Regions from separate parts of the Methylobacterium sp. BI1 genome, predicted to be linked through region 1. Evidence: predicted binding sites of a transcription regulator. Region 1 holds the regulator's gene; each other region holds the start of a gene.
The links. Region 1 encodes PhoB, which activates phosphate uptake and scavenging genes when phosphate is short. Its sites were predicted from a motif close to TGTCATNNANCTGTCAT; they were not measured.

Region 1 (3,270 bases):
CGCGGAAGGGGAGATCCTCCTCGACGGCCAGAACGTGCTGGATTCCAAGGTCGACCTCAACGAGCTGCGCTCGCGCATCGGCATGGTGTTCCAGAAGCCGACCCCGTTCCCGATGTCGATCTACGACAACGTCGCCTTCGGCCTGCGCCTCTACGAGAAGCTGCCCAAGGCCGACCTCGACATGCGCGTCGAGGAATCCCTGCGCAAGGCCGCCCTCTGGGACGAGGTGAAGGACAAGCTCAAGCAGTCCGGCATGGGTCTCTCGGGCGGCCAGCAGCAGCGCCTCTGCATCGCCCGCACGGTGGCCCAGCGCCCCGAGGTGATCCTGTTCGACGAGCCGACCTCGGCCCTCGACCCGATCTCCACCGGCCGCATCGAGGAGCTGATCGAGCAGCTGCGTTCAGAATTCACCATCGTCATCGTCACGCACAACATGCAGCAGGCGGCCCGCATCTCGCAGTTCACCGCGTTCATGTATCTCGGCGAGCTGGTGGAATTCGGCCCCACGACGCGCATCTTCATGAATCCGGAGAAGCGCCAGACGCAGGACTACATCACTGGCCGCTTCGGCTGATCCTCCGTCGGCCGATCCCGGCCCGCGCCCCCCATCACCGCCAGGGCGGGCCCCGGACAGTCGGGCCCGATCGAGGAGCGAGACCCATGCCCGACCACATCGTCAAATCCTACGACACGGACCTCGAGGACCTGCGCCGCTCGATCTCCGAGATGGGCGGCATCGCCGAGAAGATGATGACCGAGGCCGGCGAGGCCCTGGTGCGCCGGGACTCGGCCCTGGCCCAGGCCGTGATCGCCGCCGACGCCCGCCTCGACACCCTCCAGCGCGAGATCGAGGAGCGGGCGATCCTGCTCATCGCCCGGCGCCAGCCCCTGGCGATCGACCTGCGCGAGACCGTGACGGCGATCCGCGTCTCGAACGATCTGGAGCGCATCGGCGACCTCGCCAAGAACGTCGCCAAGCGCGTCGTGGCGATCGCCGACCAGATCCAGCCGCAGAAGATCGTCATCGGCGTCCAGCACATGAGCGACCTGGTGCAGGAGCAGCTTAAGGACGTGCTCGACGCCTATGCCAGCCGCGACACCAAGGCGGCCCTCGACGTCTGGGAGCGCGACGACGCCATCGACGCCCTCTACAATTCCCTGTTCCGCGAGCTCCTGACCTACATGATGGAGGATCCGCGCAACATCTCGTTCTGCACGCACCTCCTGTTCGTGGCCAAGAACATCGAGCGCATCGGCGACCACACCACCAACATCGCCGAGACGATCCACTACCTCGTCACCGGCGAGAACCTCCTGGCCGAGCGCGAGCGCCCGAAGAACGACGCCTCCAACTACGCCACCGTGGACATGCCCGGCGCGGCCTGACCCCGTGCCGGACTGATCGAAAGCGCACGATGAGTACGCGTATCCTGATCGTCGAGGACGAGGAGGCCCTGACCCTCCTCCTCCGCTACAACCTCGAGGCCGAGGGGTTCGTCGTCGACTCGGCCGCCCGCGGCGACGAGGCGGACCTGCGCCTGCAGGAACAGGTGCCCGACCTCGTCCTGCTCGACTGGATGCTGCCGGCCCTGTCGGGGATCGAGCTCTGCCGCCGCATCCGCGCCCGGCGCGAGACCGAGCGGCTGCCGGTGATCATGCTCACGGCGCGGGGCGAGGAGGGCGACCGCATCCGCGGCCTCGGCACGGGGGCGGACGACTACATCGTCAAGCCGTTCTCGGTGCCCGAGCTCCTCGCCCGGGTCCGCGCCCTGCTGCGCCGGGCCAAGCCCGCCCACGTCGCCAACCTGCTGGTGGCCGGCGACATCGAGCTCGACCGGGTCAGCCACCGCATCCGCCGGGAGGGCCGCGAGATCCATCTCGGGCCGACCGAGTTCAAGCTCCTCGAGTTCCTGATGCAGAGCCCCGGCCGGGTGTTCTCCCGCGAGCAGCTCCTCGACGGCGTCTGGGGCCACGACGTCTACATCGACGAGCGCACCGTCGACGTCCATGTCGGGCGCCTGCGCAAGGCCCTGAACCGCCCGCGCCAGAGCGACCCGATCCGCACGGTGCGCGGCTCGGGCTACTCCTTCGACGAGATGTTCGAAGCAGAGGCCGAGTAGCCGACCCCGAGGTGGGCCGGCGCGGCGAACCGTCGAGCCCGCCGCCTTACGCGAAGATCATGGTGTCGGTGGGCACGTGGACGGTGAAGGCCTTGCCCTCGTCGACCCAGCCCGGACCGGCGGCGCCGTGGTTGATGCCGTTGGCCTCCTCGGCACTGCCGGCGAAGTGATGCTGGCCGGTCTGGGTGTTGTAGAAGCGCTCCAGGGTCAGGCCGCCGGGGGCGCCCGCATCCGCGTAGGCCTCGAAGGCCACGCCCTCGTACTTGTAGGTCGGCGCGGTCTTCAGGACCTGGTCCCGCTCGGCGACGCTCGTCGTGAAGAAGTGGGCGTTCGAGGCCGTGTCGAAGAACCGGAACACGTCCACGGTGTCGGCGCCCTTGGCCGGGGCCGCCCAGGGGGTGCCCTCGTAGGTGAACCACGGCAGCGTCTTCTCGATCTGCAGCTTCTCGGCCGTGTTCGTGGTGTAGAAGTGATCCCCCGTGTGGGTGTCGTAGAACCGGTAGACCGCCGTGGCGTCGGCCTGCACGACGGGCGCTGCCGGTACGGCCGCCGCGGCGACCACCGGCGCGGACGGGGCGGGGGGCGCGCCGTACAGGGCCTGGATCCCCGCGATGTCGCCGGCCGCGAGGGTCTTGATGCCGGTGTTGAGGATGGCGTTCATCACCTCGGGCTTGGTGTTGTAGTGATCGAGGCCGAGGGCGTGGCCGATCTCGTGCAGCGCCACCAGGGAGAGGTCGACGTTCTGGGTGCTGACCACGCGCCCGCCGGAGACGGCGTGCCAGCCCTCGCCGCTGTCGAAGGTCACCGCCACCGACTGCATGCGCTGGCCGCTATAGGAATAGTTGGCGTAGCCCAGGGTGTTGCCGAGCCCGTCGATCCCCCCGAGGGTGAAGTCGATCTGGGCGCTGGCCGTGGCGGCCACCTGCTGGAACGCGATGTTGGCGGCGGCCGCCCAGGTGGCGAAGGCCGCCTGGATGAGGCTGACGAAGCCCGTGGGAATCGTGCTGTCGACGGCCCAGGTGACGGTACCGCCGCCCGTGCCCGCCGCGCCCGTGCCCCAGCGCGGACCTTCCAGCGCATAATCCCCCATCGACCGCCCTCCCGTCCGTTCGGGCCAGGGTCGGCGGGGGAGGTTACGAAATCCTTACCG
Region 2 (3,270 bases), 1.6 Mb from region 1:
GCGACGGGCGGCCCCTCAGAACACGTGCCGCAGGATGAAGAACAGCCCGCCCGCCAGGATGATGGCCGCCGGCAGGGTCAGCACCCAGGCGAGGGCCATGTTGCGCACGGTGGCGACCTGCAGGCCCGAGCCGTTGGCCGCCATGGTGCCGGCCACGCCGCTCGACAGGATGTGGGTGGTGGAGACGGGCAGGCCGTAGAGCTCGGCCAGCCCGATGGTGCCGGCGGCCACCATCTCGGCCGAGGCGCCCTGGGCGTAGGTGAGGTGCGACTTGCCGATCCGCTCGCCCACCGTGACCACGATGCGCTTCCAGCCCACCATGGTGCCGAGGCCGAGGGCGAGGGCGACGCAGACCTTCACCCAGGTCGGGATGTAGCGGGTGCCGTCGTTGAGCAGGCCCTCGTAGGCTTTGAGGGTCCTGGCCTCGGCCTCCGGGAAGCCGGCGCCGGCGGCCGGCAGCAGGCGCACCGCGTCGGCGGCGAGGTACATGTCGTTGCGCAGGTTCGGGGTCGCGGCGGCGGGCACCTGGCGGATCGCGCCGTGGCGCTGGACCGAGGCGGCGATGTCGTCCGAGAGGGCGGCGAGGGCCGCGTAGACGGTGGGGGTGTCCAGCGCCTTGGCGCGCAGGGCCTCGCCGACCTGGCCCCGGGCGGCCGCCGCGTCGGGGCGCGGCGCGCTCCCGGCCCGGGTGGCGAACACCGCGCTCGCATCCTTCGATTGCTGCACGAAGGCCGGGGTCGTGTCGTCCGACATGGTGCGGTTGAGGGCATAGGCGGTGGGGGCCGCGCCGATGAGGATCAGCATGATCAGGCCCATGCCCTTCTGGCCGTCGTTGCCGCCGTGGAAGAACGACACCAGGGTGCAGGTCAGGATGAGCAGGCCGCGGATCCAGAGCGGGGGCGGGGCCTCGCCCCGGGGCGCCTCGTAGAGATCCCGGCGCTTGACCACCGCCTTCATGACCAGGAGCAGCAGGGCCGCCAGGACGAAGCCGAGGACGGGCGAGAACAGCAGCCCCTCCAGCACCTTCACGGCCTGTCCCCACTCGACCCCCGAGGTGCCCTGGCCCTCGGGCGCCATCAACTGGTTGGCGAGGCCGACCCCGATCACCGAACCGATCAGGGCGTGGGAGGAGGAGTTCGGCAGGCCGAGCGCCCAGGTGCCGAGGTTCCACAGGATCGCGGCGATCAGGAGCGCGAAGATCATCGCGTAGCCGGCGGACGAGCCGACCTGCAGGATCAGCTCCACCGGCAGCAGGGTGACGATGGCGTAGGCCACCGCGCCGGAGGACAGCATGACCCCGAGGAAGTTGAAGGCGCCGGACCAGATCACCGCCACCACCGGCGGCAGGGCGTGGGTGTAGATCACCGTCGCCACCGCGTTGGCGGTGTCGTGGAAGCCGTTCACGAACTCGAAGGCCAGGGCGATCAGGAGCGCCAGGGCGAGGAGGGCGAAGGCCCCGATCGCGAGGGGCGTCTCGCCGACGGCGTTCATGTCGTGGACGAGGCTGTAGCCGGCATAGGCGAGGCCGCCGAAGAGGACGAGGGCGAAGGCCAGGAGGCCCGAGACGTGGATGCGGCCGTCGAGGTTCGGGCCCGGGCGGCGGTCCGGCCCCGCCTGCGGCGCCGGGGGGAGTCCGGGGGCGATCGCATCGGCCATGGTTCGGGTCTCCCGGCGGGGTGATCGCCGCGGCCGGGTTGATCCCGGCGCGATCCCCGCACGTCCCCGCTCTATGACGGTCCTGTCTCAGGACGATGACAGCCGCACGCCGCCCGACATCGGATCGGATGAAAGCCATCCGTGATTCGTAATGGTTGCCGAAGCAGCCTGACGCCGCTTAAGCAAGCGGCCCGAAACCTGTGCGCTGCAACACACGCATGCGTCAGCACTTGTTTGCCGAGGGGCAAACCCCAGATATAACAGCATCATGACGCTGTCGCGTCCGGTTCGGCCGCGCTTTCGACCTGCTCAAGGTCCGCGATTCTTCCCATTCATGTCCGCGGGTCGCCCGCTGTGTCCATGCAGGGGAGAGGCCCTCCCGAAGGCGACACGCTCCCGATCCGTCACACGCCGCTGGGCCCCGCCCGCGAAAGCCAGTCCGCGAGTCATCCGATCCATGAACCAGCTTGTCCGCATGTCACAGGTCGGCGAGGCCGATGCCATCGCCGAACCCTCCGCCGAGCTGCGGGTGCCGTTCGCGCAGTCCGGTGCCTTCGTCTGCAAATTCATCATCGGCGAACCCAATGACCGCGCCGTCTGCTGCGGCGCCCCGGCGCCGGACGGCAAGAGCTGGTGCGCGTTCCACCGCCGCATCGTGTTCGAGCCGGCCCGTCCCGGTCGCCTGCGCTGATCCGCAACTCTTCACGCGTACGCTGCCTTCAGCCCCGCCGGCACCTCCGGCGGGGTTTTCGTTTGGAGGGCGGATTTCGTTTGGGGAGCCTAGCGGCCCCTAGTCGTCGCTGTCCTCCTCGTAGGGGCGGTAGGTGCGCAGGCGCCGGCCATCGGGGAACTCGACGGTGCGGGACCGCACCACGAGGTAGCCGGCCTCCTGGGCCTGCCGGATCCGGCGGGCCCGGTCGTCCTCGTACACGAACGGACCGCTCGACTCCGGAACGACGCCGTAGCTGTAGCGAACCACCGGCGGCCGCATCGTCATGCGCCGGATGGCGGGGTCCTGATAGTCCTGAGCGCGCGTCACCGTCCGGACGGCAGGACGACGCGCCGGGGCTGCCGCCGGACGCGCGACCCGCACGCGTGCTTGGGTATTCCCACGCGCACTCTTCGCGCGCGCAGTCTTCGGCGTCCGGACCGCCGCGTGCGTCGGGCGCCGCGCTTCGGCGGGCGCCGCGGCCGCCTGCCTGGGCGCCTCCGGAGTTGCCGCCGGTGTGGTCCCCGGGGACTTGATCGAAGGAGATTTGGTGGTCGCGGGCTCGGCCTCGGCGGTCCCACGGGGCGGCGGGTCGGTCCAGGTCCGGCCGGATGTGGAGGACGCCGGCGTCTGCGCCTGCGCGAGGGCGGGCAGGACACCCAGCACCAGAGCGAGGAACCCGAGGCGGCGAGGGACGGCGAACGTCATGGGAACCTCCCAACGAGTCTTACGCTGCGATGAATGTTAATGCCGCGCCAAGATCTGCGGCCCGTCCACCGGCAGAAACTTGGTGAATCAGGCGCCGACATTGGCCCCGTGGCGGGAAACTTAGCGAAACCTTAAGAGTTCGTCCACGCACCGCAACCACCGGCGTGCCGCAGGACACAGCTGTTCGCGACGGGCCA
Region 3 (3,270 bases), 250 kb from region 1:
CCGTGCGCCGCCTCAACGGCGATGCGGTCCCGATGTCGGTCCCCACCGACAAGAAGTCCTTCCTCGACAAACTCTTCACCCGGAGGGCAGCATGAGCCTCCTCAACATGTTCAACCGGCGCGGCTCGGCGCCGGTCGCCCGCGACCGCCTGCAGCTCATCCTCGCCCATGAACGGGCGGGGGTCGGCGGCTCCGATCTCGTGATGGTGCTGCGCGAGGAGATCCTCGCGGTCATCGCCAAGCACGTCGAGGTGAACAGCGACAAGGTCCAGATCCGCCTCGACCGCGGACAGGACATGTCGACCCTCGACATCGACATCGAGCTGCCGCTCACGGCCGTCACCAAGGCCGGCCCCGCGAAGGTCAAGGCGGCGAAGCTCGCCGCCGCATGAGCCTCCGCGCCCCCGTCCCGGCCGGCATCGCCGTCAGGCCCCGATGAACAACCCGGCGAGCGTCGCGCTCGTCAGGTTGGACAGGGTGCCGGCCAGGATCGCGCGCAGGCCGAACCGGGCGATCTCCGCCCTGCGCTCCGGCGCGAGGCTGGCGAGGCTCGCGAGCTGGATCGCCACCGAGGTCAGGTTGGCGAAGCCGCAGAGCGCGAAGCACAGGATCGCAGCCGTCCGCGCATCGAGGGTGCCGCCCTTCAGCACCGGCGAGAGCTGCGCGTAGGCCAGGAACTCGTTGAAGGCGATCTTCTGACCGAGCGCCCCGCCGACGAGGCCGGCCTGGTCCCAGGGCACGCCCATCAGCCAGGCCAGGGGCGCGAACACCGCCCCGAGGAGCCCTTCCAGGCTCAGGGCGGGATAGCCCGCGAGGCCTCCGGCCCAGCCCATGAATCCGTTCAGCAGGGCGATCAGCCCCGTGAACGCGATCAGCATCGCCCCCACCGACACCGCCACGGCGAGCCCCTTCTGGGTGCCGTCGGCCGCCGCCTCGATGACGTTGACCGCCCGCGTCTCCGCGAAGGTGACCCGCGTGGAGGTGACCCGGCTCGGCTCCGTCGTCGGCACCAGGATCTTGGCGTAGAGGAGCCCCCCCGGCACCGCCATCGCGCTGGCCGCCAGGAGGTATTCCATCGGCACGCCCAGCGCCGCGTAGCCCGCGAGGATCGTGCCCGCCGTGGAGGCGGCCCCGCTCGACATCACGGCGAACAGCTCGGCCGAGGTCAGCGCCGCCAGGAACGGGCGCAGCGCGATGGCGATCTCGCTCTGGCCGATGGCGATGGTGATCACCGCCGAGAAGGTCTCGATCCGCGAGGTGCCGATCACCCGCTGCAGCACCGCGCCGATGCCGCGTGCGGCCGCCTGCATCACGCCGAAATGGTAGAGCACCGCGATCAGCGCCGAGACGTAGAGGATCTGCGGAAGGATGCGCAGGGCCAGGATGAAGCCGCTGCCGCCGAACAGCTCGAACATCCGCGGCTCGACGAGGCCGCCGAACAGGAAGGCGGTGCCGCGGTCGCCGTAGTTCAGCACGGTCTGGACGAAGGAAGCCGCTGCCGCGAGGCCCGTCCGGCCTGCCGGGATGAACAGCACCAGGGCTCCCAGCGCCACCTGCAGCGCCAGGGCCGAGAGCACCACCCGGGGCGAGATCGCCCGCCGGTTGGTGGAGAACAGCACGGCGACGGCCAGCAGCAGGGCGAGGCTCGCGCCCGCGTGAAAACACTTCTCGACCATGCCGCCCCGCTCTTTGCGCCCGAGCGGAGCAAGCCCGATGCCGCGGCGTTTGTCGCGGGCAATATGACGTTGTCTACCGGCTCCACGGGGACAGGGCGGCCGGGGTTCGCTCCCTGCTGTGGGCGACCGTCACGACACTGTCGCCCACACTTGCGATCCAGCGCCGCGACCGTCGGCGGTTTGCCGGCAACAGGGCTGCCCGCATGCCGCGCCTCCTCTCCGATACCGCCGCCCTGCCGTGCCTGCTCTTCGCGATGGTGTTCGACGCAGAGGGGCGCGGGCGCCCGTGGGAGGGTGGCGGTCTGCCAGAGCCCGTCGCCGAGGGGTTCCTGTGGCTGCACCTCGATCTCGTCGATGCCCGCCTCGACGGACTGATCGCTGCCGGGCGCTTCGGGCCACCCGCGCTCGCCGCCGCCACCTTCGCCCGGGACGGTCACCAGCGCGTGGTGATCGAGGGCACCGATCTCGGCCTCGTGATCGCCGACCGGGCCCGGGAGTTCGGCGGCCGGATCGAGGACGAGCCCGCCGGGCGCCTCCACTGTGTCCTCGGCGCGCATCTCCTCGTGAGCGGACGCCGGCACGCCACCGCCGCCGCCGAGGCCGCCCGCGACGCGGTGCTGGCCGGGCGCCGGGTGACGGCGCCGGCCGGCCTCCTCGAGATCTTCGTCACGGGAGTCGCCGCCTCCCTCGACGCCTCGGCCCGGCGCTTCTCCGACGCCCTCGACGCCATCGAGGACCGCATGCTCGACGAGGATCAGCCCGACGATCCCCGGCCCCTGGCTCCGATCCGCCGGCAGGCCGTGCGCCAGCACCGCCAGCTCGCGGGCCTGAGCGCGGTCTTCCACCGCCTTGAGGCCGAGACCGAGGAGGAGGACGACGCCCTGCCCGAGGCGGTGGTGAGCATGGCCGCCCGGGTGGTCCAGCGCCTCGACTCGCTCCACCGCGACATGCTGGTCCTGTCCGAGCGCAGCCGCCTGCTGCAGGACGAGATCGCCGGGCGCACGGCGGCCGAGACCAACCGCCAGCTCTTCACCCTGTCGATCCTCACCGCGCTGTTCCTGCCGCCCACCCTGGTCACCGGCGTGTTCGGCATGAACACCAAGGGGCTGTTCCTCGGCGAGTTCGAGAACGGCTCGCTCCTCGCCCTGGTGATCTGCGCGGTCGCCGCCCTGGCGGTCTACGGCGTGATCCGGCGTCTCGGGCTCGTCAAACGGCGCGGCTGATCGTAAGCCGGCTCTCTGTCGCGGCGCGGGGAGCCTGAAAACACCGCGACCGCCGCAAGTTCGTCATCGAAGCGTCACGTCCCGTCGCGAACGGTGCGCCAAACGCCTCTGGGAGCCTTTTCCGCATGGACTTCTTTCGCCGCTTCACCGTCCTGATGTGCGCGCCGAACTTCGATCCGGACGATCTCGAGGGCGTGCGCGTCCAGCAGATCATCGGTTCCGTGGAGAAGCTCGGCTTCGAGGTGGTGCGGGCCCGCCGCGTCGAGGATGCGGCCATCGCGGTCCAGACCGATTCGGCCATCGGCTGCATGGTGGTGGACTGGGGCAAGCGCGGCCTCGACGGCAAGGCGGCGGCGCTGATCAACCTGATGC

Region 2: the regulator PhoB is predicted to act here: its motif matches at 1,752-1,768, upstream of AC1MGR_RS15720 (inorganic phosphate transporter).
Region 3: the regulator PhoB is predicted to act here: its motif matches at 1,803-1,819, upstream of AC1MGR_RS00205 (CorA family divalent cation transporter).

The regions. Positions count from the first base shown of each region.
Region 1 covers NZ_CM155267.1:4,967,034-4,970,303, reverse strand. The annotation lists gene pstB (phosphate ABC transporter ATP-binding protein PstB) at 1-574, shown strand, start outside; gene phoU (phosphate signaling complex protein PhoU) at 661-1,386, shown strand; gene phoB (phosphate regulon transcriptional regulator PhoB) at 1,416-2,120, shown strand; gene AC1MGR_RS23550 (matrixin family metalloprotease) at 2,167-3,210, opposite strand.
Region 2 covers NZ_CM155267.1:3,345,361-3,348,630, reverse strand. The annotation lists gene AC1MGR_RS15720 (inorganic phosphate transporter) at 16-1,656, opposite strand; gene AC1MGR_RS15715 (GcrA family cell cycle regulator) at 1,925-2,347, shown strand; gene AC1MGR_RS15710 (hypothetical protein) at 2,447-3,073, opposite strand.
Region 3 covers NZ_CM155267.1:47,235-50,504, reverse strand. The annotation lists gene minD (septum site-determining protein MinD) at 1-95, shown strand, start outside; gene minE (cell division topological specificity factor MinE) at 92-391, shown strand; gene AC1MGR_RS00210 (NupC/NupG family nucleoside CNT transporter) at 425-1,675, opposite strand; gene AC1MGR_RS00205 (CorA family divalent cation transporter) at 1,879-2,898, shown strand; gene AC1MGR_RS00200 (Orn/Lys/Arg family decarboxylase) at 3,024-3,270, shown strand, end outside.